DNA from 2 places in the Marinobacterium maritimum genome. Region 1 is predicted to be linked to the other one. Evidence: predicted binding sites of a transcription regulator. Region 1 holds the regulator's gene; the other holds the start of a gene.
What was found. The regulator FNR, encoded in region 1, switches genes on or off when oxygen is low (the NO sensors DNR and NnrR bind a similar motif). The targets are predictions, from matches to a motif close to TTGATNTANATCAA.
Positions count from the first base shown of each region.

Region 2: a site for FNR is predicted at 4,832-4,845, ahead of ABD013_RS05555 (TraR/DksA family transcriptional regulator). Genes of this name have one in related genera too.

Region 1 covers NZ_BAAAET010000001.1:698,472-709,759, forward strand. The annotation lists gene ABD013_RS03095 (cation diffusion facilitator family transporter) at 1-30, opposite strand, end outside; gene ABD013_RS03100 (bile acid:sodium symporter family protein) at 368-1,255, shown strand; gene queE (7-carboxy-7-deazaguanine synthase) at 1,281-1,913, opposite strand; gene ABD013_RS03110 (rhodanese-like domain-containing protein) at 2,057-2,701, shown strand; gene ABD013_RS03115 (recombination-associated protein RdgC) at 2,732-3,643, opposite strand; gene ABD013_RS03120 (thioredoxin family protein) at 3,709-4,161, opposite strand; gene ABD013_RS03125 (alpha/beta hydrolase) at 4,158-5,036, opposite strand; partial or broken gene ABD013_RS03130 (adenine phosphoribosyltransferase) at 5,108-5,651, opposite strand; gene fnr (fumarate/nitrate reduction transcriptional regulator Fnr) at 5,846-6,622, opposite strand; gene hemN (oxygen-independent coproporphyrinogen III oxidase) at 6,724-8,115, opposite strand; gene ABD013_RS03145 (sulfite exporter TauE/SafE family protein) at 8,186-8,869, opposite strand; gene ccoS (cbb3-type cytochrome oxidase assembly protein CcoS) at 8,866-9,060, opposite strand; gene ABD013_RS03155 (heavy metal translocating P-type ATPase) at 9,064-11,288, opposite strand, start outside.
Region 2 covers NZ_BAAAET010000001.1:1,202,201-1,213,488, forward strand. The annotation lists gene pal (peptidoglycan-associated lipoprotein Pal) at 1-496, opposite strand, end outside; gene tolB (Tol-Pal system beta propeller repeat protein TolB) at 595-1,893, opposite strand; gene tolA (cell envelope integrity protein TolA) at 1,896-2,804, opposite strand; gene tolR (protein TolR) at 2,813-3,229, opposite strand; gene tolQ (protein TolQ) at 3,239-3,919, opposite strand; gene ybgC (tol-pal system-associated acyl-CoA thioesterase) at 3,919-4,350, opposite strand; gene ABD013_RS05555 (TraR/DksA family transcriptional regulator) at 4,417-4,773, opposite strand; gene ruvB (Holliday junction branch migration DNA helicase RuvB) at 4,888-5,898, opposite strand; gene ruvA (Holliday junction branch migration protein RuvA) at 5,913-6,542, opposite strand; gene ruvC (crossover junction endodeoxyribonuclease RuvC) at 6,565-7,083, opposite strand; gene ABD013_RS05575 (YebC/PmpR family DNA-binding transcriptional regulator) at 7,219-7,956, opposite strand; gene aspS (aspartate--tRNA ligase) at 8,057-9,820, opposite strand; gene ABD013_RS05585 (HIT domain-containing protein) at 10,036-10,482, opposite strand; gene ABD013_RS05590 (GNAT family N-acetyltransferase) at 10,557-11,288, shown strand, end outside.

The DNA of each region.
Region 1 (11,288 bases):
CCGGCGGCGTTGATCTAGTTGCTCCTGCATCGGTTTTGCACTCCGGTTAAAACAGCCGGCTATGATACCGTTATATCGGGCCATGCACTAGGAGTGCACGTCCGCATTCACTTTATGGCCACCCAAGTAACTGATTTGTAATGTCAAAAAACAGATGGTCAAAAAACACACAATTTGTGCCCGTGCAAGAAGTGGCGGGTGCTGACGCCCTTTGGTAATGAAATTTTCACAGTGTTATCCACAGTAGATGTGGGTAGGCTGGTGCAGGCCAGTCAGGGCGCGGAATCTGCCAGGGTCTGTCATTGTTCCTTCACACCGGATCACTTAACATGACCGGTCTTTTCGAATTTGCTCAGGATGTCATTCCATGCAGGCTTCGTATCTGTCCCAGTTAATTCTGCCCATGGCGCTGTTCAGTATCATGCTGGGGGTTGGCATGACATTGACCCGATCCGATTTCATGCGTCTATGGCAAGCGCCGGGTGTTGTCCTGCTGGGTGTGGCCGCGCAGCTGCTGTTACTGCCGCTACTGGGGGCTTTGGTGCTCTGGTGGGCCGACTTGCCCCCTCTGTTGGCGGTTGGCTTGATGATCCTTACCTTTGCCCCTGGAGGCGCAACCTCCAACATGCTGACCCTGCTGGCGCGAGGGGATACGGCGCTGTCGATTACCCTGACGGCCGTGACCAGTCTGGTTACCCCCTTTACTCTGCCTCTGTTGACGCTGCTGGCGTTGCACTTTTACGGGCTAACCGGTGAGCTGCCTCAGTTTCCGGTGTTGGGTACCATCATGAAAGTGATGTTGGTCACTTTGCTGCCGGTTGCGCTGGGCATGTTGATGGCCGGTTTCAAACCGGATTGGTGTGCGTGGATGATCAAGCCGGTGAAAATCTGTTCGCTGGTGTTCATGATCGCCATCGTCACCGCGATCGTGCGGGCCAACTGGGCACAACTGCCCGACCTGATCGGGCAGGTTGGCCCTGTGGCGCTGCTGCTGGCGGTCTGTGCCTTGCTGACAGGCTATCTGCTTGCCAGGCTGGCCCGGTTGTCCGAGGAGCGGCGGATCACTTTGGCGATCGAAGTTGGTATTCAGAATGCCGGCACGGCGCTGCTGGTAACCGGCGGGTTGCTGCAGAGTGCTGAAATGTCGGCCAGTGCACTGATCTACGGTGTCGTGATGCAAGTGCCCGCCTTGATGATACTGGGCTGGCGCAACCGTGATCTGGTACTGCAGCCGGTACGTGCCGGTCAGGGGTGATTGCCCGGAGGGACGGTGCCTCGGGTTAGTCGATACCCAGCAGCTTGTGGGTCTGCAGGCTAAGCTTCCACTGGGGGTGGGCCATGCAGTAGTCGATGCAGCGGCGGGTATGACTGTTCTGCAGCGGGCTGTCCAGTGGCTGCAGGTAGAAATGACGGAAGTTCATCTGTGCAAAGCGTTCGGGGTGAGCTGCACTCTGCGGATAGACCAGCTTGAGTTCGTCACCCTCGGTAATAATGACTTCACTGCTGCCCTTGGGGCTGACGCAGACCCAGTCAATCCCCGCCGGTAATGGCTTGGTGCCGTTGGTTTCGATGGCGATCTCGAAACCGCGTGCATGCAGAGCCTCAATCAGCGGAGGGTCAAGCTGGAGGGCGGGTTCTCCACCGGTACAAACCACATAGCGCTGACCTGCACTGTTTTTCGGCCAAAAACTGTCGATACGCTCGGCCAGAGCCTCGGCGTCGCTGAATTTGCCACCATTCTGGCCGTCGGTACCAATGAAGTCGGTATCACAGAAGTCGCAGATAGCGCCTTTACGGTCCTGCTCTCGCCCTGACCAAAGGTTACAGCCGGTGAAGCGGCAGAACACGGAGGCGCGACCACTCTGGGCGCCTTCACCCTGCAAGGTGTAGAAAATCTCTTTAACGCTGTACATGCAAGCTCCTGCTGATTGAGGCGTCAGTGTATCGGCAATTTGATAATGATCAAGCGATGCCGCTTTAAAGCCGGGTAAAAGATTCGGGTAGGGCATCAGGCGGTGTTCTATAATATGCAAATTATCTGATGGAGGAGGTGAATATGGATACTCGATGGATGGCAGCGGCTACGCTCGGGGCGTTTCTGGCCGTGGCGCCGGTGGCTAAGGGAGAAGGGGAGCAGGGGCGGGTGATGATTGCGCCGGGGCTGTATTCCTTTACCGTTGAGCATGAGGGAGAAACCTATGAAATCATGCGTAACCAGGACCCCGAGCACCTTGTTCATCCGTTGTATGCCACGACCAGTCGCGGCATGCCTCAGCCGATGCACCCGTTTGAGCCGTATGATGTGGAAACGCTTGGCGAACGGGAGTTCGTGCAGTACATGATGCAAGCGCAGGAAGATGCATCCGTGATGATTATTGATACCCGCACCATTGGCTGGCATGTGCGGCTGACGATACCGGGGGCTCGCAGTTACCCCTATACGATGATGGATGATGCCGATGATCGTGACTGGGCGCTGGATGACTTTGGGGTTACCAAGGACAGTCAGGGAGAATACGATTTCAGCCAGGCCAAAACCCTCGCGATGTTCTGCAACGGTTACTGGTGCGGTCAGACGCCGGCAATGATTCGCAAGCTGCTGGCGCTGGGGTATCCAGAGGATAAACTCAAGTACTACCGGGGTGGCATGCAGGCGTGGACCAGCATGGGCTTTACCGTGATGGGGGAAGGCGCCGAGTAATCAGCCCGGCGCACTCGCGAGCGGGCGAGACTATTCCTGTGGCTCGCCACCAAAAGCTTCCAGCACTTCCGGCAGCAGACGGGCATACTCAAGCCCCATGCGGGCGAGTTCAGTATCGCGGGCTGCCAGCACATCTTCAGGTGTTTCGGCATCCAGCTGTTCGCGGTATTCATCACTGAGACGTACGCGGTGCAGGCTCAGGTCTTCATGCAGGACGAAACGGATCTGCTGCTGCCATTCCAGTGCCAGACGCTTGACCAGCATGCCAGCTTCAAGATGGGCGCTGATTTCGTCACAGAGCAGATCCTGTCCCTTGGCGCTGATCTTGCTTCCCTCGGTCATGGGGTCGCGCAGTTCACACTCGTCCTCCAGGGCCCAGCCTTGCGGCATGGATTCACCCTGCAGCCAGGAGGTCATCACTTTATCAGCCGAAACCCGGGTCTGGGGCAGTTTAACCACCAGCGAGCCGAGCGCCTCGCGCAGTTGATTGAGCAGGTCTTCGGCACGCTTGTGGCTGGAGGCGTTGACCAGGATCCAGCCCTGTTGTGGCATCAGAATCGCTTCGGTACGGCGGCGGCGAGTAAAGCTGCGCGGCAGCAGATCCAGGACTACTTCGTCCTTGAGCTGGAGCTTTTCCTTGCGATACACCTTGCGCGACTGCTCGGCTTCGATCAAGGCGACTTTCGCATCAAGCTGTTCGCGAACAACGCTTGCCGGCAGAATACGTTCCTCCTGCATCAGGTTGATCAGCAGGAAACCATTGCTGCTGAATACCAGCATCTCTTCCGCTTCGTTGATGGGCTGGCTCCAGCCGCTGCGGCTCAGCTCCTGGCTGCCGCAGGGGGTGAACGGGTGCTCAGCGAGTGCCTGCTCAAGGTGCTCCTGTGTCAGTCCGGCGGGTGGTTCGAAGCGGTAGAAAATGAGGTTGCGAAACCAGAGCATGGTATCTCCCAAAAGGTGTCATTGAACTCAAAGCGGTGGAATTCTATCGCGGCTGCTCGTCGGAATCACTGACTCTGGACGGCTAATGCCTGCTCGATGGCCTGGTCGAGGTAATAGCCGTAAAAATCGACGGAGCTGATGCCGACCAGAGGCTCTGTCAGGGGAGCGCCGTCGAGGCTGAGCATCAGTACGCTGGGGTAGAAATTAATCGCATAACTCTGGGCAAAGGCCCTGGGTGTCATCACCTGGTTATCGCGATTGCGGACATCCTCAAAGCCGGGAACTTTCAGTTCACGAATGACCAGCTCGGGGCGTTGCTGTTGTTGCAGCGGCAACAGGAAGCCATCACGTACCTGGTCACAGTAGCCGCATTCAGGCTGCGAGAAGAGCAGGATCAGCACCTGGGCCTCAGCTTGAGTGTCCCTGAGTACGTCAAAGCCGGTAAAGAAAGTCAGGCCGTCAGACGCTTTCGATGGCAGGCTGAACAGGATGAGTAACAGGGGGGCAAGAAATCTCAAGGGGTAGACTCCAAAAGGGTCACTATCAGGTCAACGACATCGTAGGTGTACAGATCCCGGAAGAAGTGATCGGCACCGTCAAGAACATGTAGCTGTACCTGAGTGTTATCGACGGCCGCCATGGCGGTAATCAGATCCGGAGCGGTCGTATCACTGGATCCTGCGATCACCAGCGTGGGCAGGCGTGTTGTCTTGAGCAGGTTGGGCGTGTGCAGGCGAGAGTCGTCAGCGTAATAACTCAACAGGCTGCTGGGTGAGGCCGCCGTCTGGGTGCAATAGAGCATGTCGACGGGTTGCAGCAGGGACTGTGTGGTCTGCCGTGCCTGCTCAAGAACCCTCTCCAGCGAGTGGCCGTAGCGCGACTTGTAGTGCTCCGCTTCGCGACTGACATTCCAGGTCATGGGGGCCAGCAGCACCTGCGCCCGGACGGCTGTGGGCAGAGCGCGGGCTGAGTCCACGTACCAGGCCGTCTGGTTGCCGCCGCGGGAGTGTCCCAGTAACAGGATCTGATTCTGTCCGTGTTGGTCTAGCCATTCGACCCAGTGGCCGATCTCGTCAATGGCATCCTGGTGGCGGTGAGTGTGTGGTGTACTACAGGGATAGGCGCCTGTCCGATTGTCGATGCCCAGGCTGAGATTGATTGCGAGGCTGTTGAGTCCGGCTTCGACAAGAGCGTCCTGCAGGGCAACAACCAATTCCATGCCGTTGTGGGCAAGGGTGCCATGAGTGATCAGCACGGTGGTATCGGGAGTCCCCTCGCCCTGCTTGAACTCGGCATTCAGGGTTATGCCGTTCAATTGCGAGGTAACGGTAGCACCCTGAGCGAAGGCGGGCAGTACAAGCAGGAGCAGGCAGGTCAGCAGCGAGCGCAACATGTTCAATAGCCTTTTAATTATATTTTTATGAATATAGGTAATTAAAGAGCATTGGCAAGTTGCGCATCGCCTCAAAGGCCTTCGAAGGCGAGCAGGGAATAGACCGGGATGCCCAGTTCCTGGATACGGGTTGAACCCTGAAGATCGGGCAGATCGATCAGCAGCAGCTGCTTCAACGACTTCAGCGCCAAGCTTCTTCACCAGGGTGCAGGCCGCGAGCAGAGTGCCGCCGGTGGCGATCAGATCATCAAACAGCAGCACGCGGTCGCCGCTGGTAACGGCATCGGTCTGCATTTCTACTGCAGAAGTGCCATATTCCAGGGTGTATTCCTGATGGATGGTTTCGCCGGGCAGTTTGCCTTTCTTGCGGACCAGCACCAGCGGCAGGTTGAGCTGGTAGGCCATGATGGCGCCGAACAGGAAGCCACGGGCATCGATGCAGGCGATATGAGTGATGTCCGAGTCAATATAGCGCTGAATAAACGCATCCGACACCATGCGCATCGCCTTAGGATCCTTGAAGATCGGTGTAACATCGCGGAACACGACCCCGGGTTCCGGCCAGTCCTGCAGCGAACGGATGACGGATTTGACATAGAACTCATCGTAGGACATGCGGTAACTCCCAGTTGGCACTCAATTGATATAACTCAATGCCGCAGTGACGGAATAAAGGTGTAATGCAGGGGTTGGGTTACACATTGAGATGGCTACTTCATTGTGCAACTTGGGACGTAGCTTCATTGAAGCTACGTCTTTTTTTATTCTACAGGGGGCCATAGGTGATCAAGAAGAGGTGCCCTCAACGCTCAGGACGTTTTATGTTCCTGCTGCGTAGCGCATTCGTCGTTGCGTGATTCGCCGGAGAGGCGATACATCTCATCCAGGTTGGTCAGCTCTACTTCCTTGCCATCAACGCGCATCAACTCCATCTTCTGGAATCGTGTGAAAATTCGGCTGACGGTTTCCACGGCCAGACCAAGATAGTTGCCAATCTCGTTGCGAGACATGGACAGGCGGAAGTTTGACGCTGAGTAGCCACGTGTCTTGAAGCGCTGAGACAGTTTCAACAGGAAGGTGGCGACGCGCTGTTCGGCATTTTTCTTCGACAGCAGCAACATCATCTGCTGGTCGTCACGCAGTTCCTTGCTCATGCTGCGCAGCATCTGGCGACGCAGTTCAGGCATCTGGCCTGACAGTTCATCCAGGCGCTCAAAAGGAATCTCGCATACCGTTGTGGTTTCGAGGACCTTGGCGGACATCGGGTAGTTTTCAGCATCAAAGCCGCTAAGCCCAACCAGTTCGCCTGGGAAGTAGAAACCGGTGATCTGTTCCTCGCCTTCATTGGTCAGCGTGTAGCTCTTGATGGTGCCGGCACGGATGGCATAGACGGAGCTGAACGGTTCACCCTGGTGGAACAGGTGCTCACCCTTCTTCAGAGGTCGACTTTTTTCGATAATGTCATCCAGACGATCAATGTCTGTCAGGTCAAGTGAGACCGGCAGGCAAAGCGTGCTCAGGCTGCAGGTTTTACAATGCACCTGAGACAGGCTGTGAAGCTTTCCTTGATTTTTGCAGTCGGCCATGAGGGCATCCTTTGTTGGTTAGTCACACGATGGCTATCGGCGCATTATGTAACATTTACCCCCGAGGGTGAAGCGAAAGGCCCGGGAACCGGGCCTCGACTTTAGATGATGCGTGAAAAGTTCTGAGAGTGTTGCTTTTTGGGTATATAAGAATCAAACGCCATGCAGATACGGCGGATCAAAAGCCGGCCTGCCGGGGTGACTCGAATTGACTCTGGCTGCAGTTCAATCAGGCCATCGGCATCAAATTGACGCAGTTCGTCCTGCTCCTCGGCAAAGTACTGGTCAAAGTCGATGGCAAAACGCTCAGCAATGCTTCGCTTGTCCAGTTCGAACTGGCAGATAAGCGCGGTGATCACTGCGCGGCGGATATGGTCGTCAGTATTAAGCTGAACGCCGCGCTTCACGGCATGCTGCTGCTGGGTCACGGCCTGGCTGTAGGCCGCGATATCATGCTCGTTCTGGTAGTAGACGTTGCCGATCTGGCTGATTGCCGACACGCCCATGGCAACCAGGTCGCAATCGGAGTGGGTGGTGTAGCCCTGGAAGTTGCGGTGCAGCTTGCCTTCCGCCTGGGCGATAGCCAGCTCGTCGTCCGGTTTGGCGAAGTGGTCCATGCCGATATAGACGTAACCGGCATCCAGCAGTCGATTGATGCTGTTCTGCAGGATGGCAAGTTTTTCTTCCGCGGAGGGCAGGTCTTCAGCACGGATGTGTTTCTGTGAGCGGAAGCGGTCCGGCAGGTGGGCATAGTTGAACACTGACAGTCGGTCAGGGCTCATGGCGATCACTGTCTCGAGGGTGTCGGCAAAGCTCTGTTCGTTCTGGTGTGGCAGACCGTAGATCAGGTCCATGTTGATCGACTTGAAGCCCAGCGCGCGTGAGCGCTCCAGTACCGCAAGGGTCTGTTCGGTCGGCTGTACCCGGTTGACGGCTTCCTGAACCACAGGATTGACGTCCTGAACGCCCAGACTGATACGATTGAAGCCGATGTCGCGTAGCACGCCCAGGGTGTCATGGCCGGCTTCGCGCGGGTCAATTTCGATCGAATAGTCGCCCAGGTCATCATCACGCAGATTGAAGTTTCTACGCAGTGCCTGCATCAGCTCACGCATCTGGTCGTCACTGATGAAGGTGGGGGTGCCGCCGCCCCAGTGCAGCTGGTTGACGACGCGGTCTGCACGATACCACTGCGACAGCTGCTCCATCTCCTGGTACAGGGTATCCAGATAGGGCTGGGCTTTCTTGCGGTTACGGGTTATCACCTTGTTACAGGCACAGTAATAGCAAACATGTGCGCAGAAAGGGATGTGCACGTACAGTGATAAGGGGGCATTTGTATCGGCAGTCTCTCGACCGGATGCAATCAGCTGTTCGGCGGTCAGGCCGGAGTCAAACTGGATGGCGGTCGGATAGGAGGTATAGCGAGGCCCGGAAAGATCATAACGGCGAATAAGATCAAGATCCCAGCTGACATTGCTCTGTTGGGGCACGACTACACCTCTCGGATAACAATCAAAAAGGCATTATAGGCGTTGCGCTCTCATTGCGGGTTGATGAGCATCAAGCGTGAGGCAGCCACAGCTGCCAGGGTACCGTCGCGAGACCAAACAGGATCACCAGCAGGCCTGCCCCTCGGCGTACCCCTTGCTGCTGCAGCAGTTGGCGAAACTGCCGGGCCAGCAGGGCCGTAGTCATCATGGCCGGCAGCGTGCCGAGCCCGAAGACCATCATCAGGACGGCGCTGTTGACCGGTTCGGCGCTGACACTGCCGGCCCAAAGCAGGGTGGTGTAGACAAGGCCGCATGGCAGCCAGCCCCAGAGGCCACCCAGTGCCAGTGACTTGGGCAGTGTGTTTGCAGGGAGGAGCGCGCGGCTAAGTGGCTGGATGCGGCGCCAGCCGAAACCACCCAGACGCTCCAGGTAGGCGGCTCCCTGCCACCAGCCGGCGATATACAGCCCGGTAACGACCATGATCAGTGCGGCCAGGGTGCGCAGCCAGCGGGTCAGTTCAGGGTTGTTGCTCAAGGCGTGGCCAAGCAGTCCCATCAACAGGCCTGCGACCCCGTAACTCAGGATGCGTCCGGCATTGAAGCTTAGCAGCAGTGCCAGTCCGCCGGGTTCTGAGGGACCGCGGCTCATGGCAACGCCACCGGCAATACCGCCGCACATGCCAACACAGTGAGTGCTGCCGGCCAGTCCGAACAGCAGGGCAGACAGAATCAGGCTCGGCTCCATCAGTGTCATGGGTCCTTGCGATTATCCTTATCGGGGCGGGCATCGTCGGGAATCAGATCATCATCGTCCTCGAACAGAATGCGGTGGGCGGGCGATTCGAGATCGTCGAACTGGCCCTGCTTCACACTCCAGAAAAATGCCCAGATGGCAACGCTGACCAGAATGATGGCGATCGGAATCAGCAGATAGATGATTTCCATAAATTACTCCGAAGACTTGCGACGCAGTCGAGGCAAGCGTGACAGCCGCATGGCGTTGCCCACTACAATCAGTGAGCTGGCGGACATGCCAACGGCGGCCATGTAGGGGGCAATAAAGCCCATGGCGGCCAGAGGCAGAGCGACGAGGTTGTACATTAGCGCCCAGGCCAGGTTTTCGCGGATGACCGTGCGTGTTTTGCGGGCGACAAGCAGAGCCAGTGCAAGGCGTTCAAGCTCGCTGGAAATCAGCACGGCATCGGCGCTGGTCTTGGCCAGGTCGGTGGCGGAGCCCATGGCGATTGATGTGCGGGCACCAGCCAGTACCGGGATGTCATTGATACCGTCACCTACCATGACCACGCTGGCGCCAGAGGCTTGCAGCTGATTGATGTAGGCCAGCTTTTGGTCCGGCGAAACGCCCTGCTTGATGGTATCGATACCCAGCTCATCAGCCACACGTTTGGCTGCCGATGAGTCGTCGCCGGTCAGCATACCGACCTCGAGGCCGAGTCGTTTCAGTGCTGACAGGGTGAAGGCCGCATCCTTGCGGGTCTGGTCGTCGAGCGCGAACCAGGCAAGCGGCCCCTGGTGATCAGCCAGCAGCAGCCATTGCCGCTGCCTGTCAGGTTGAGCAGGCGTGCTGCCCTGATAGAGTTCAGCGGCATAAGCGGGCTTGCCGATGCGGTATTGTATGCCCTCGACCTCGCCTTCGACGCCGGCATTAACCTGTACGCGGGTGCTTGAGGCGGGAAGCTTGAAGAAAGGTTGGAACGCGCGTGCAATCGGGTGCTCTGACGCCTGCTCCAGAGCCGCAGCAATGGAGTAGGGGTTCAGGCTGCCCAGTTCTCGTGCCGGCTGCATCTGCTGGATGCTGAGGTTACCCTCGGTCAGGGTGCCCGTCTTGTCAAAAATGACATGGGTGGCGCTGGCGAGCCCCTCAAGGACGTGCCCCCGTGTGATCAGCAGGCCCTGCTGGCGAAGGGTGCCGGTGGCTGCGGTCAGGGCGGTCGGTGTGGCCAGGCCCAGTGCGCAGGGGCAGGTGACAACCAGTACAGAAAGGGTAATCCAGAAGGCATCTTCTGGAGAGATAAAGGACCAGACCGTGGCAACGGTGGCTGAGGTGATCAGCACGGCGAGTACGAAATAGCGCGCAACACGGTCCGCCACTCGGGCCGTCATCGGCTTTTCCGCATGAGCACGGTCGAGCAAGCCAACAATGGCGGACAGGCGAGTATTGGCGCCTACTTCCGTAATGCGCACCTTGAGTGGATGTTCCACGTTAATGGTGCCACCCACGACCGGGTCGTCAGTCGTTTTGCTGATCGGCAGATACTCGCCGGTCAGGGCTGATTCATCCACAGCACTGCTGCCTTCAACGATAATACCGTCGGCCGGCAGAGTGTGGCCCGGACGTACCAGCACCAGGTCGCCGGGCTTGAGTTCAGAGGCCGGCACCATCTTTTCAAGTCCATCCTGCAGCAAGGTAGCGCTGGCGGGCAGCAAATCCATCAGGGCGTTGCCGGCCTTGCCGGTACGGTGTCTTGCCTGCATTTCGATATAACGACCGATCAGCAGGAAGAAGGTGAACATGGTGACCGAGTCGAAATAGACCTCACCGGTATTCATGACCGTCGCCCAGACACTGGCGAGGTATGCGCCACCAATGGCGATGGAAACCGGTACGTCCATGCTCAGGTGGCGGGTACGGAGGTCTCGCAGCGCGGTAAGGAAAAAGGGGCGTGCTGAATACAGCACTACCGGGGTGGCAAGCACCAGACTGCTCCATCGGATGAACTCGACGAAGCGGGCTTCCATATCCTGGAGTGCGCCGGCATAGAGCGCTATAGCCATCATCATGACTTGCATCATGCCAACGCCTGCAACCCCGAGTCGGCGAATGGCGCGCTTGTTTTCCTGCTCCAGCAGCTGCTCTTCACGGTTGGGGTGGAACGGATGGGCCTTGTAGCCGATGCGCAGCACTTCACCGAACAGGGTGCTGAGGCGGGTCTGGCTGGGGTCCCAAACCAGTCGGGCACGATGGTTGCTCATGTTGACACTGAACTGTTCAACGCCGGGCTGCTGGCCCAGGTGGTGTTCAAGCAGCCATACGCAGGCGGCGCAGGTGATGCCTTCAATGACCAGAGTCGCTTCGGCCTGCTCGGGACTGATATGGCGCACGAATTCAGCCTGAATCGAGGCGGAATCATAGAGCGCCAGTTCATCGGCCA
Region 2 (11,288 bases), 500 kb from region 1:
ACCAAGAGGTAGCGTCATGACCCAGCACGGCCGGCTTTTCTTCACCGTAGCTGACCGTTTCCACCTGATTGGCAGATGCGCCGTTGACCACCAGCAGGCGTTCCACGGATTGCGCACGACGCTCGCCCAGCGCAATGTTGTATTCACGTGTTCCACGTTCGTCAGCATGGCCTTCCAGACGCACTGATGCAGACGGATTCTGCGCCAGGTAGCGAGCATGCGCTTCCAGATCGGCAAAACCTTCCTGGCGCACAACGGACTGGTCGAAATCGAAGTAGAAGACGGTACGCAGCTGTTTCAGGTCTTCTGCAGTAACAACCGCACCACTGCTGAGGCTGCCACCAGCACTACCATAGCTGCTCGCACCGCCAGCCTGATCACTCGCTCCCATTCCGGCTGAACCTGCGTCAGTTGTGGTGCTGGTTGTACTACAGCCGGCTGCCCAGATCATGGCAGCAGAAATGATCACGGATTTGGTCAGGTTACCTGCCTGCATGTTGTTTCCCCTGTATTAATGCTTGAAACCAAGTTTGAATTATAGAAATAGAGTAAGCACAGATTTTGACGTCACTGTACTAAATACCTGTTACCACTTCAGCGAAGATAGGGTGACCACGCAGGCTCACGCACATCGCCGCTGACCGCCGGCATCCTGAACTGCACACGCCCATCCAGTGACACAGCCGAAAGCACCCCGCGCGTCCCTTCCTGCGTAGCATAGATCACCACACTTCCGTTCGGTGCAATACTGGGTGATTCCACCATACCGGAACGGGTGAGTACATCGAGACGGTCGGTTTTCAGATCCTGCACTGCAATATCAAAGCCGTTGCCGCCACCACTGCTGCGATGCACCATTGCGAGGAAACGCCCATCCTGCGTCAGGCGCCCACGCGCATTATAGTTCCCCTCGAACGTCAGGCGCTCCAGCTTGCGACTGCTCAGCTCCAGACGGTAGATCTGTGGCTGTCCGCCACGATCAGAGGTGAAGATCAGTGACTGGCCATCCGGCGACCAGCTCGGCTCGGTATCGATGCCATAGTGGCGCGTAATCCGTTGCAGCTGACGACTCTGCAGATCCAGCACATAGACCTCCGGGTTGCCATCACGCGACAGCACCAGCGCCAGCCGAGTACCATCCGGCGACCAGGCCGGCGCACCGTTAAGACCCGGGAAGGACTGGATGCGCTCACGACGACCGGTCGCCAGGTATTGAACATAGATAGCCGGCTTGCCTGTTTCGAAGGACACATAAGCCAGCTTGGAACCATCCATTGACCACACCGGCGACAGAATCGGCTCTGACGACTCCAGAATAGTACGCGCCCGCGCACCATCCCAGTCCGCCAGCTGCAACCTGAAACGCTGCTTCTGAGCTGCAAGTTGCTCCGCTGTCACATAGACAATCCGAGTCGAGAAAGCCCCCTTGAGCCCGGTCAAACGCTCAAACAGACGGTCCGCGATGAAGTGCGCTCCATCCCGAAGATTATCGCGGCCAGTAGTCACCTGCTCACTCAGCAATGACTGCTCACGGAGCACATCGTAGAGCTCAAAACGCACACTGATTTCATCCGCACCTACCGGTACCGCACGACCAATCACCACATAGTCCATCTTGGCAATGCGCCAGTCACGGAAATAGAGCTCAGACTGCTGCACCGGGAAGCCCAGCATGTTCTCGCGTGCCATTGGCTGAAAAAAGCCGCTGCGCTGCAAATCCTGCTGCACAATGGCCGCCACATCTTCATTCAAGGCTCTGCCGGTCTCATTGCCAAAAGGCACGACAGCAATTGCGGTTGGAGCTTCTACCCCCTGGGTCACTTCAACCACAAGCTCGGCCCTGGCCATGACAGACACCAGCATCAACACCAGCGTCATGAATACGCGCTTCATTCTCACCACCTAAGTCCCTCCGGCCTGAATTTAACCAACAACTTGCGTAAACGACGCTCGAACAGAATCGGATCGATCTCAGCCACACGCGGGAAACGCTGTACCCGATATACTGCCTGAATTGCTGAGTTATCAAAGGCAGCATTACCGCTACTGGTATCGATATAGGCTTGATCAACCTCGCCGCTGGGCAAAAAATGGATCGCTACAACCGCCTCCATGCCATTACGTGCCGTACTCGGAATCCGCCAGCTGCTTTGCAGCATCGCCTGAATATACGACTGAATGTCACCGATCACGGCTTGAGAAGTCTGTCTGGCAGCAGCCTCACGCGCTTGCTGCTCACGCTGCAACGCTTGCTGCAGCTCGGCTTCAGCCTGCCGCTGCTGTCGCTTGCGCTCAACCTCTGCTTTCGCTGCCGCATCCGCCTTGCGTTTGGCCTCTGCCGCTTGCTGACGTGCCAGTTCTTCAGCCTTGCGTTTGCGCTCCGCGGCTTCTGCCTTACGCTTTGCCGCCTGTTCAGCCTGGCGCTTCTGCTCAGCAGCTCGCTGCCTGGCCAACTCCTGCTGACGCTTACGCTCAGCATCCTGCTGCGCCTTGCGCTTGGCATCCGCTTCAGCCTGACGCTTGGCCAGCTCCTGGCGACGCTTCTCGGCAGCTGCCTGCTCCTGACGCTTGCGCTCAGCCTGTCGGGCCTGCTCGGCCTGCCGCGCCTTTTCTTCCGCAACGCGCGCCTGCTCCGCTTCACGCTTGGCCAAGGCGGTCAGGTCGATCATCTGAGCCTCGATATGCCTGGGTACCTGACGCCGAGGCTCGGCATGATCAATCCAGTGGGTACCCAGCAACACCAGCACTCCGGCATGCACTCCCAGCGCCAGCAGAAACGGAACGATATAGCTTCTGATCTCCACAGGCTATCCTATTCCGTCACCAGTCCGACACTGCTGGCACCCACCTGCTGCAACAGAACCATCAGCTGCACGACCTGGTCATAACTGGCAGCCTTATCTCCTCTTACCAGCAACAGCTTCTCGGGAGCCGAGGCCAAAATCTTGCCCACCCGCTCAGCGACCTCATCACGGCTGATGGCGTCTTTCTCGTCACCACCTACGTTGATGTAGTACAGCCCGTCAGCATCGACGGTCAGGATAACCGGCTCTTCATTCTGGTCTTCAACCGGCTCGGCCGCCGCCTGAGGCAACTCAACATTGACCCCCTGTGTCAGCATGGGCGCTGTCACCATGAAGATCACCAGCAGCACCAGAGTTACATCAATGTAGGGCACCACATTGATGTCTGAATTCAGCTTGCGTTTCTTGCGCTCTTTACGAATCATTGCTCAGCCTCAGGCAGCGCGATGTACGCGGCGATAGAGGATGCTGGAGAACTCATCGGCAAAGGTATCGTAGGCATTCAGCAAGCCCTCTGCCTGAGCCGAGAAACGGTTGAACGCAATAACAGCCGGGATAGCGGCGAATAGACCGATAGCTGTTGCCACCAGGGCTTCAGAAATACCTGGCGCAACCGATGCCAGCGTCGCCTGATGCACATTGGCCAAGCCACGGAAGGCGTTCATGATGCCCCAAACGGTACCAAAAAGGCCCACGTAGGGGCTGGTAGAGCCAACCGTAGCCAAAAACGGCAGATGACGCTCCAGGCGCTCCTCTTCACGCGCCATGGCAACACGCATGGCACGCTGAACACCGTTCATTACCATTTCGGGGTCACTGCCCGTTTTCTGAGTCAGGCGCGTATACTCCTGCAGACCGGCACGAAAGATATTTTCGGCGCCGCTGTTGGCATTGGGCGTCTGGCTCACTTCTCTGAACAGCTCGCCAAGATCGACACCTGACCAGAAACGGTCTTCAAACTGACGCAACGAGCGGCGAGCCTTGCGCATCACCTGGTTGCGCTGAAAAATCATCACCCATGAAAGGAAGGAAGCCAGCATTAACAGCAGCATTACCAGTTGCACGACCAGGCTCGCATTCAACACGAGACTCCAGATTGACAGCTTGTCTTCCATTATTTCTCCTCAGGGGTAAGCTGTTGAACAGAACTTGACATCAGTTGCTCCAACATCTCTGCCGGCCAGCGTCGCGGTTTGAGCCGAGATGCCGACACACAGGCGACTGCTACTTTAGCCTGACAAAGCAGAACAGAATCTGAAGCACGGGTAATTTTTTGCAGAAAGTTCACGCGCGCGCCGGATGCTCGTTCGACGACCACACTGACAAGAAGTTCATCATCGAGTTGCGCAGGTTGCAAATAGCGCCCATCCACATGCGTAACCACGAAAAGCACATCTTCACGTGTCAGCTGCTGTTGGGAATAGCCAAAATGACGCAGTAACTCGGTACGAGCCCGCTCCATGAACTTGAGATAATTGACGTAGTAGACGATACCGCCCAGGTCGGTATCTTCGATATAAACGCGTATCGGCCACTGAAATGGCATGCCGGCAACCCGATCAGGTTTGAGATTGGCACAAACAATAACAGCAGCCGGTTTTAAAACAAAGCCTCAGCCATGGCAGCTCAGGCAGGAATCCACCAGCGGGTCGGCGCGCAACCGATTCAACTCAATCGCCTCACCACATTTACTGCAGCGACCAAAGCGCCCACGATTAATACGCTCCAACGCCTGATTGCAGGCCGCAATTGACTCCAGATGGTGCCGCATATGATCAAGATTGAGCCTGCGAGCCACTTCAAGGACAGCCTGTCGATCAGATTGACCACTCGACTGGCGCTTAAGCAGGTGCCGGACATGCTCAATCTCGTTCAGCTCATCGGCAAGCTCTTCATGCAGCGCCGCCAGCAGTTCATGCAAGGCTTCCGCCATATGCTCCAGCTCGTCGTGACTCAGTACTGCTGCCATTGCTCAGGCCTCCGTTTGATGGATGCCTTCATAGTAGTGCGAGATCGCTGGTTAATAGTTGATCTCAATCATCTGCTCTTCGCACACATCTCGATGAATGCTCATCGGTTGATATTAATCAGCCCTTTCGATGCCAAAGTGAACATAGGCATGGTCTGTCACAATTCGGCCACGCGGTGTACGCATAATAAAGCCCTGCTGAATCAGGTAGGGCTCGAGCACATCTTCAATAGTGTCGCGCTCCTCGCTGATTGCAGCCGCCAAGCTGTCGATACCGACAGGACCTCCGCCGAATTTCTCGATCATTGCCAATAACAGGCGGCGGTCCATATGATCGAAACCACGCTCATCCACATTAAGCATATTCAATGCCAGATCTGCTATCGGCTTGCTGATACAACCATCCCCTTTTACTTCGGCAAAATCACGTGCACGGCGCAACAGGCGATTGGCAATACGAGGGGTACCACGAGACCGCTGAGCAATTTCTCGCGCGCCATCCTGATCAACTTCAGTACCCGACAACTGCCCTGAACGCATTACGATGCCGGTCAGATCTTCAACCGAATAGTATTCCAGCCGCTGCACAATGCCGAAGCGATCACGTAGTGGCGAAGTCAGCAAACCAGCCCGCGTAGTCGCACCTACCAGCGTGAACGGAGGCAGATCCAGCTTGATCGAGCGAGCAGCCGGACCTTCACCAATCATGATATCCAGCTGATAGTCCTCCATCGCAGGATAAAGCACTTCTTCCACATTGGGACTGAGCCGGTGAATCTCATCGATGAACAGCACATCCCCCGGCTCAAGATTGGTCAGTAACGCCGCCAGATCACCGGCCTTTTCCAGCACCGGTCCGGACGTGGTCTTTATCTGGGAGCCCATCTCGTGCGCGATGATATTGGCTAGTGTGGTTTTACCCAGCCCCGGAGGGCCGAAAATAAGCGTATGATCCAGCGCTTCCTCGCGACGACGTGCGGCATCGATGAAAATTTCCATCTGCTCACGCACGGCGGGCTGTCCTTCATAATCGGCCAGCAGCTTGGGACGAATCGCCCGGTCATGAACCTCTTCCGTGGGCGCAGCTGTCAGCGGAGTGATAAAACGGTCTGCTTCGATCTTCATGCCTTACCTTTCACTCAGCCGGTTACCATGGTTTTCAGCGCCTGGCGAATCAGCTCTTCGGTCACAGCCGCATCCCCCACCACCTTGGCCGCCTGCTCAATGGCCCGTGTTGCCTGTTGTGGCTTGTAACCCAGCGCAACCAGCGCGCTCTCCGCCTCAGCACGACAGTCCGTACTAGCCACCTCGGCCACCGGCAGATTGCCAGAACTCAATTCCAGCTCGGTCAGCGTCGGCAGTTGCAACAGGCTCAATCGATCTTTCATCTCAACAATCAGACGTTCCGCTGTTTTCTTGCCCACACCAGGAACACGCACCAGCGCCGTACTGTCTTCATTGTGTACGCTACGGATAAACTCTTCGGAACTGATGCCAGACAGAATGGCCAGCGCCATTTTCGGGCCCACACCATTTACCTTGATCAGCGAGCGAAACAGCAGCTTTTCCTGCTGATCAGCAAAGCCATACAGCAACTGCGCGTCTTCACGCACTACAAAATGGGTGTGCAGGCCGATTTCAGCCCCAAGTTCCGGCAGCTTATAAAAGGTGTTCATTGAGGCCTCGACCTCGTAGCCAACACCATTAACATCCAGCAACAACCAGGGCGGCTGCTTCTCCAGAATTCGACCTCTGAGATGTCCAATCACGAATCAACTGTCTCCATAAAAATCATAGCCGCCAACGGCCACTGCTGCGGCTTCGACTACGTACCTGCGGCACCTGACCAGCATTAGTGTGCGCATGACAGAGCGCAATTGCCAAGGCATCGGCAGCATCCGCTTGCGGTAACCCCGGTAATTTGAGCAAGTGCGCAACCATATGTTGCACCTGGGCCTTATCGGCACCACCATTGCCAACTACGGATTGCTTGACGCGGCGAGCCGCATATTCAGCGACCGGCAACGCCTGATTGGCACCGGCTACGATCGCTACGCCCCTCGCCTGTCCCAGCTTGAGAGCCGAGTCGGCATTCTTGGACATAAATACCTGCTCAATCGCCATCTCCTGTGGCTGGTAGCGCTCGATCACTTCAGTGACGCCGGCATACACCTGCTGCAGGCGCTCAGCCAGAAGTTCACCGCTGATGCGAATGCAGCCACTGGCGACATATTCGACACGAGCACCAACCGCGTTGATCACACCATAACCGGTAATTCTCGAACCGGGGTCAATTCCCAGGATCAGCATGGGTTCCTCCCGATACTACAGAAAGCCCCACGGGCCTCAATGCACAAGGCTGTACATTTATACACTAAAGCACTTTAAATTGCCCACAAAAAACCGGGGTTGCCCCCGGTTCTTGTGATCCGCAATATGGAAGGCTTATTCCATTGCTTCTTCAGGAATATCGGCGTTGTGATAGACGTTCTGGGTATCATCCAGATCTTCCAGTGCATCGATCAGTTTCAGCGCCTTGCCACCGGCATCCACATCCAACTCAACGGTGGTGGCCGGGATCATGCCCACTTCGGCGTAGACCGGCTCCAGACCTGCATCGACCAGCGACTGTTTAACGTCCATAAACTCTTGCCAGGGCGCAAACACGTCGATGGAGCCATCATCGTTGGTCACCACATCATCGGCACCCGCCTCCAGCGCGGCTTCCATGACCGCATCTTCATCGGCGCCTTCACCAAAGGTAATCTGACCTTTCTTTTCGAACAGGTAGGCTACAGAGCCATTAGTACCCAGGTTGCCGCCCGCCTTGTTGAAGGCCGCACGCACCTGAGACACGGTACGGTTGACATTATCGGTCATTACTTCAACCAGAATCGCCACCCCGTTGGGGCCGTAACCTTCGTAGGTCAACTCGTCGTAGTTATCGCCTTCACCACCACCGGCACCACGAGCGATTGCCTTCTCGATGGTATCCTTCTTCATGTTGGCGCCCAGCGCCTTATCGACGGCCGCACGCAGACGCGGGTTATCTTCCACGCTGCCACCACCTTCTTTGGCGGCAACCGTCAACTCACGAATCAGCTTGGTGAAGATCTTGCCACGCTTGGCGTCCTGAGCCGCCTTGCGGTGCTTGATGTTAGCCCACTTGGAATGACCTGCCATAAAACATCCTCGATTGATTGCAGAGCCCAGCAGGCTCTGTGATCTTATACGTGTCTTACAATGAAATGGGGCGACTCAAGTGGTCGCCCCAGGTGCGCGATCAGGGAGTCTTGCGCAGCTTGATGTTCAGTTCGCGCAGCTGAGCCGCGCTGACCTCACCCGGTGCGTCTGTCAGCAGACAAGCCGCACTCTGCGTTTTCGGGAAGGCAATCACTTCACGAATAGAAGAAGAACCTGTCATCAGCATCACCAGACGATCCAGACCAAACGCCAGACCACCGTGAGGCGGCGCACCGAACTTCAATGCATTGAGCAGGAAGCCGAATTTTTCTTCCGCTTCCTCGTCGCTGATGCCCAGCACCTTGAATACAGCACGCTGCATCTCCTGATCGTGGATACGGACAGAGCCGCCGCCCAGCTCGGTACCATTCAGCACCATATCGTAGGCACGAGACAGCTTGCCTTCAGGTTGCTCCAGCAGCTCAGCAGCGGTGCAGCTCGGCGCGGTGAACGGGTGGTGCAACGCCGTCAGGCTACCGTCGGATGTTTCTTCGAACATCGGGAAGTCGACAACCCACAGCGGCGCCCATTCGCGCTCGATCAGGTTCATGTCTTCACCGACCTTGATGCGCAGCGCACCCAGGGCTTCGTTGACGACAGTTTCCTTATCAGCACCGAAGAAGACGATATCGCCGTTCTTGGCCTCCAGGCGCTCCATTACCTTCATGGCAACGTCTTCACCCAGGAACTTGACGATCGGAGACTGCAGACCTTCAGCACCTTTTTCCAGTTCGTTAACCTTGATCCAGGCCAGACCCTTGGCACCATAGATGCCGACGAACTTGGTGTAGTCGTCGATGATCTTGCGGGTCAGCTCAGCACCACCCGGCACTTTCAGTGCAGCAACACGGCCTTTCGGGTCCTTGGCAGGACCGGCGAACACCTTGAATTCGATATCCTGCAGCAAGTCGGCAACATCAACCAGCTCCAGCGGGATACGCAGATCCGGCTTGTCGGAACCGTAACGCTGCATCGCTTCTGAGTACGGCATGCGCGGGAAGTCGCCCAGGTCCACATCCAGCAGTTCGATGAACAGCTTGCGGATCATGCCTTCGGTCAGACCCATGATGCCTTCCTCGTCCATGAACGAGGTTTCCAGGTCGATCTGAGTGAATTCTGGCTGACGGTCCGCACGCAGGTCTTCGTCACGGAAGCACTTGGCGATCTGGTAGTAACGGTCGAAGCCGGACACCATCAGCAGCTGCTTGAACAGCTGCGGCGACTGAGGCAGTGCAAAGAAACTGCCTTCATGGGTGCGGCTCGGCACCAGGTAGTCACGCGCGCCTTCCGGAGTCGCACGGGTCAGAATCGGCGTTTCGATATCGAGAAAGCCGTTTTCTTCCAGGAAGTTGCGGATGTTGTGGGTGATCTTGGAGCGGAAACGCAGCTTGCGCTGGATTTCCGGGCGACGCAGATCGATGAAACGGTTGCGCAGACGAACATCTTCGCCTACCTGCTGGTGTTCATCCAGCTGGAACGGAGGAGTTTCAGCCTTATTGAGAATGACCAGCTCTTTACCCAGCACCTCGATCTCACCGGTACCCATTTCCTTGTTAACGGTGCCTTCCGGACGACCGCGAACAGTACCACGCACCTCAACCACGTACTCACTGCGCACGCTGTCGGCCAGCTGAAAGCTTTCTTCACGATCCGGGTCGAATACAACCTGGGCAATCCCTTCACGATCACGGAGGTCAAGGAAGATTACGCCACCGTGATCTCGACGGCGGTGAACCCAGCCGGTCAGGGTGATGTCTTCTCCGATATGGTCTGCTCTAAGGTCGCCGCAATAATGGCTGCGCATAGTGTCCTGTTCCTGTTATCCGAATGCAACGTGGAAATCAAAGGCGGGAATTATAACCGATTTGGCCGAACCTGACAGCAGCCACAACAGCCTGAACCGTGCATTCGACAAATGGCAAGAGACGGTACATCTTGCTCGAACGCACTCTGTGCGCAAACAGCCCTTCAGCCAGGGGACTGGCCTCCCAAAGGGGACAACCAGTCATTCACCATGAATCAGTCGTGGGGTTCGAACGCGAGCTCGCCATCGAGCAGACGTTCCAGCTTGCCACGAACACGCTCCAACCCTTCCGGCGTATACGGCACTGCCGGCACCTTGCCCCAGACAGGACCAGGCCAGGCCGGATCGGATTCCTGACGAACAATGACATGAATATGCAACTGGGGCACCATGTTACCCAAGGTGGCAACGTTCATTTTGCGAGCCTGGAACAGGTCCGCCAGGGTTTCAGACAGCTCACTGACCTCATGCATCAGCTGCTGCTGTTCATTGGCCGGCAGATGATAGAGTTCAGTAACGCCCGCGCGGCGCGGTACCAGAATCAGCCAGGGGTATTGACTATCGTTCATCAGCAGCAGGCGGCACAGCGGGAAATCCCCCAACGCTATGGTGTCAGTCACCAGGCGGGGATCGAGCTCAAATTCCAGTTCCAATTCATCCATCACCCTGCTCCTTTAAAATATGCTTGTTAATCCGAGTGTTACAAAAATCGCTACCAGAATTAGTATAGGCCAGCATGTATAAAGTCAATCTTCACTCAAGCATTGAGGGAATCGAAGCCTCACGCTGGGATGCCCTTTGTGACCCGAGCTATCCCTTTATGCGCCATGCATTTCTGCATGCACTTGAAGCGTCCGGCTCTGTCAGTGCCAAGACCGGCTGGCAGCCCTTGCACCTTGAAGTCATGCAAGACAACACCTGCGTGCTGGTGATGCCGCTCTACCTGAAGTCACACTCCTGGGGCGAGTACGTGTTCGACTGGGCCTGGGCCGATGCCTATGAGCGCAACGGTCTGGCCTATTATCCAAAACTGCTTAATGCCATCCCATTCACTCCGGCCAGCGGGCCACGTTATGGCACTTCACTATCCGAAGCCGAAGCACTCTCACTCATCCCCGAGGTGCTTGAGCAGGTGATGCAAGAGGTCAACGCCTCCTCCTGGCACTGCCTCTTCCCGCCGGCATATATGGTCGAGCACACAGCCAAGCCAGTACTCAAGCGATTAGGATGCCAGTACCACTGGTTCAATCGGGACTATCGAGAATTCGATGATTTTCTTGCCCGCTTCAATGCCCGCAAGCGCAAGTCCGTCAAGCGTGAAAGGCGCAAGGTTAAGGAACAGGGAATCCAGCTGCAATGCCTGAGCGGTTCGCAGGTTCAGCCCGAGCAGCTGGACCAGTTTTATCACTTTTACCAATCCACTTACTTGAAACGCGGCCGCCAAGGTTACCTGTCTGCCGATTTTTTC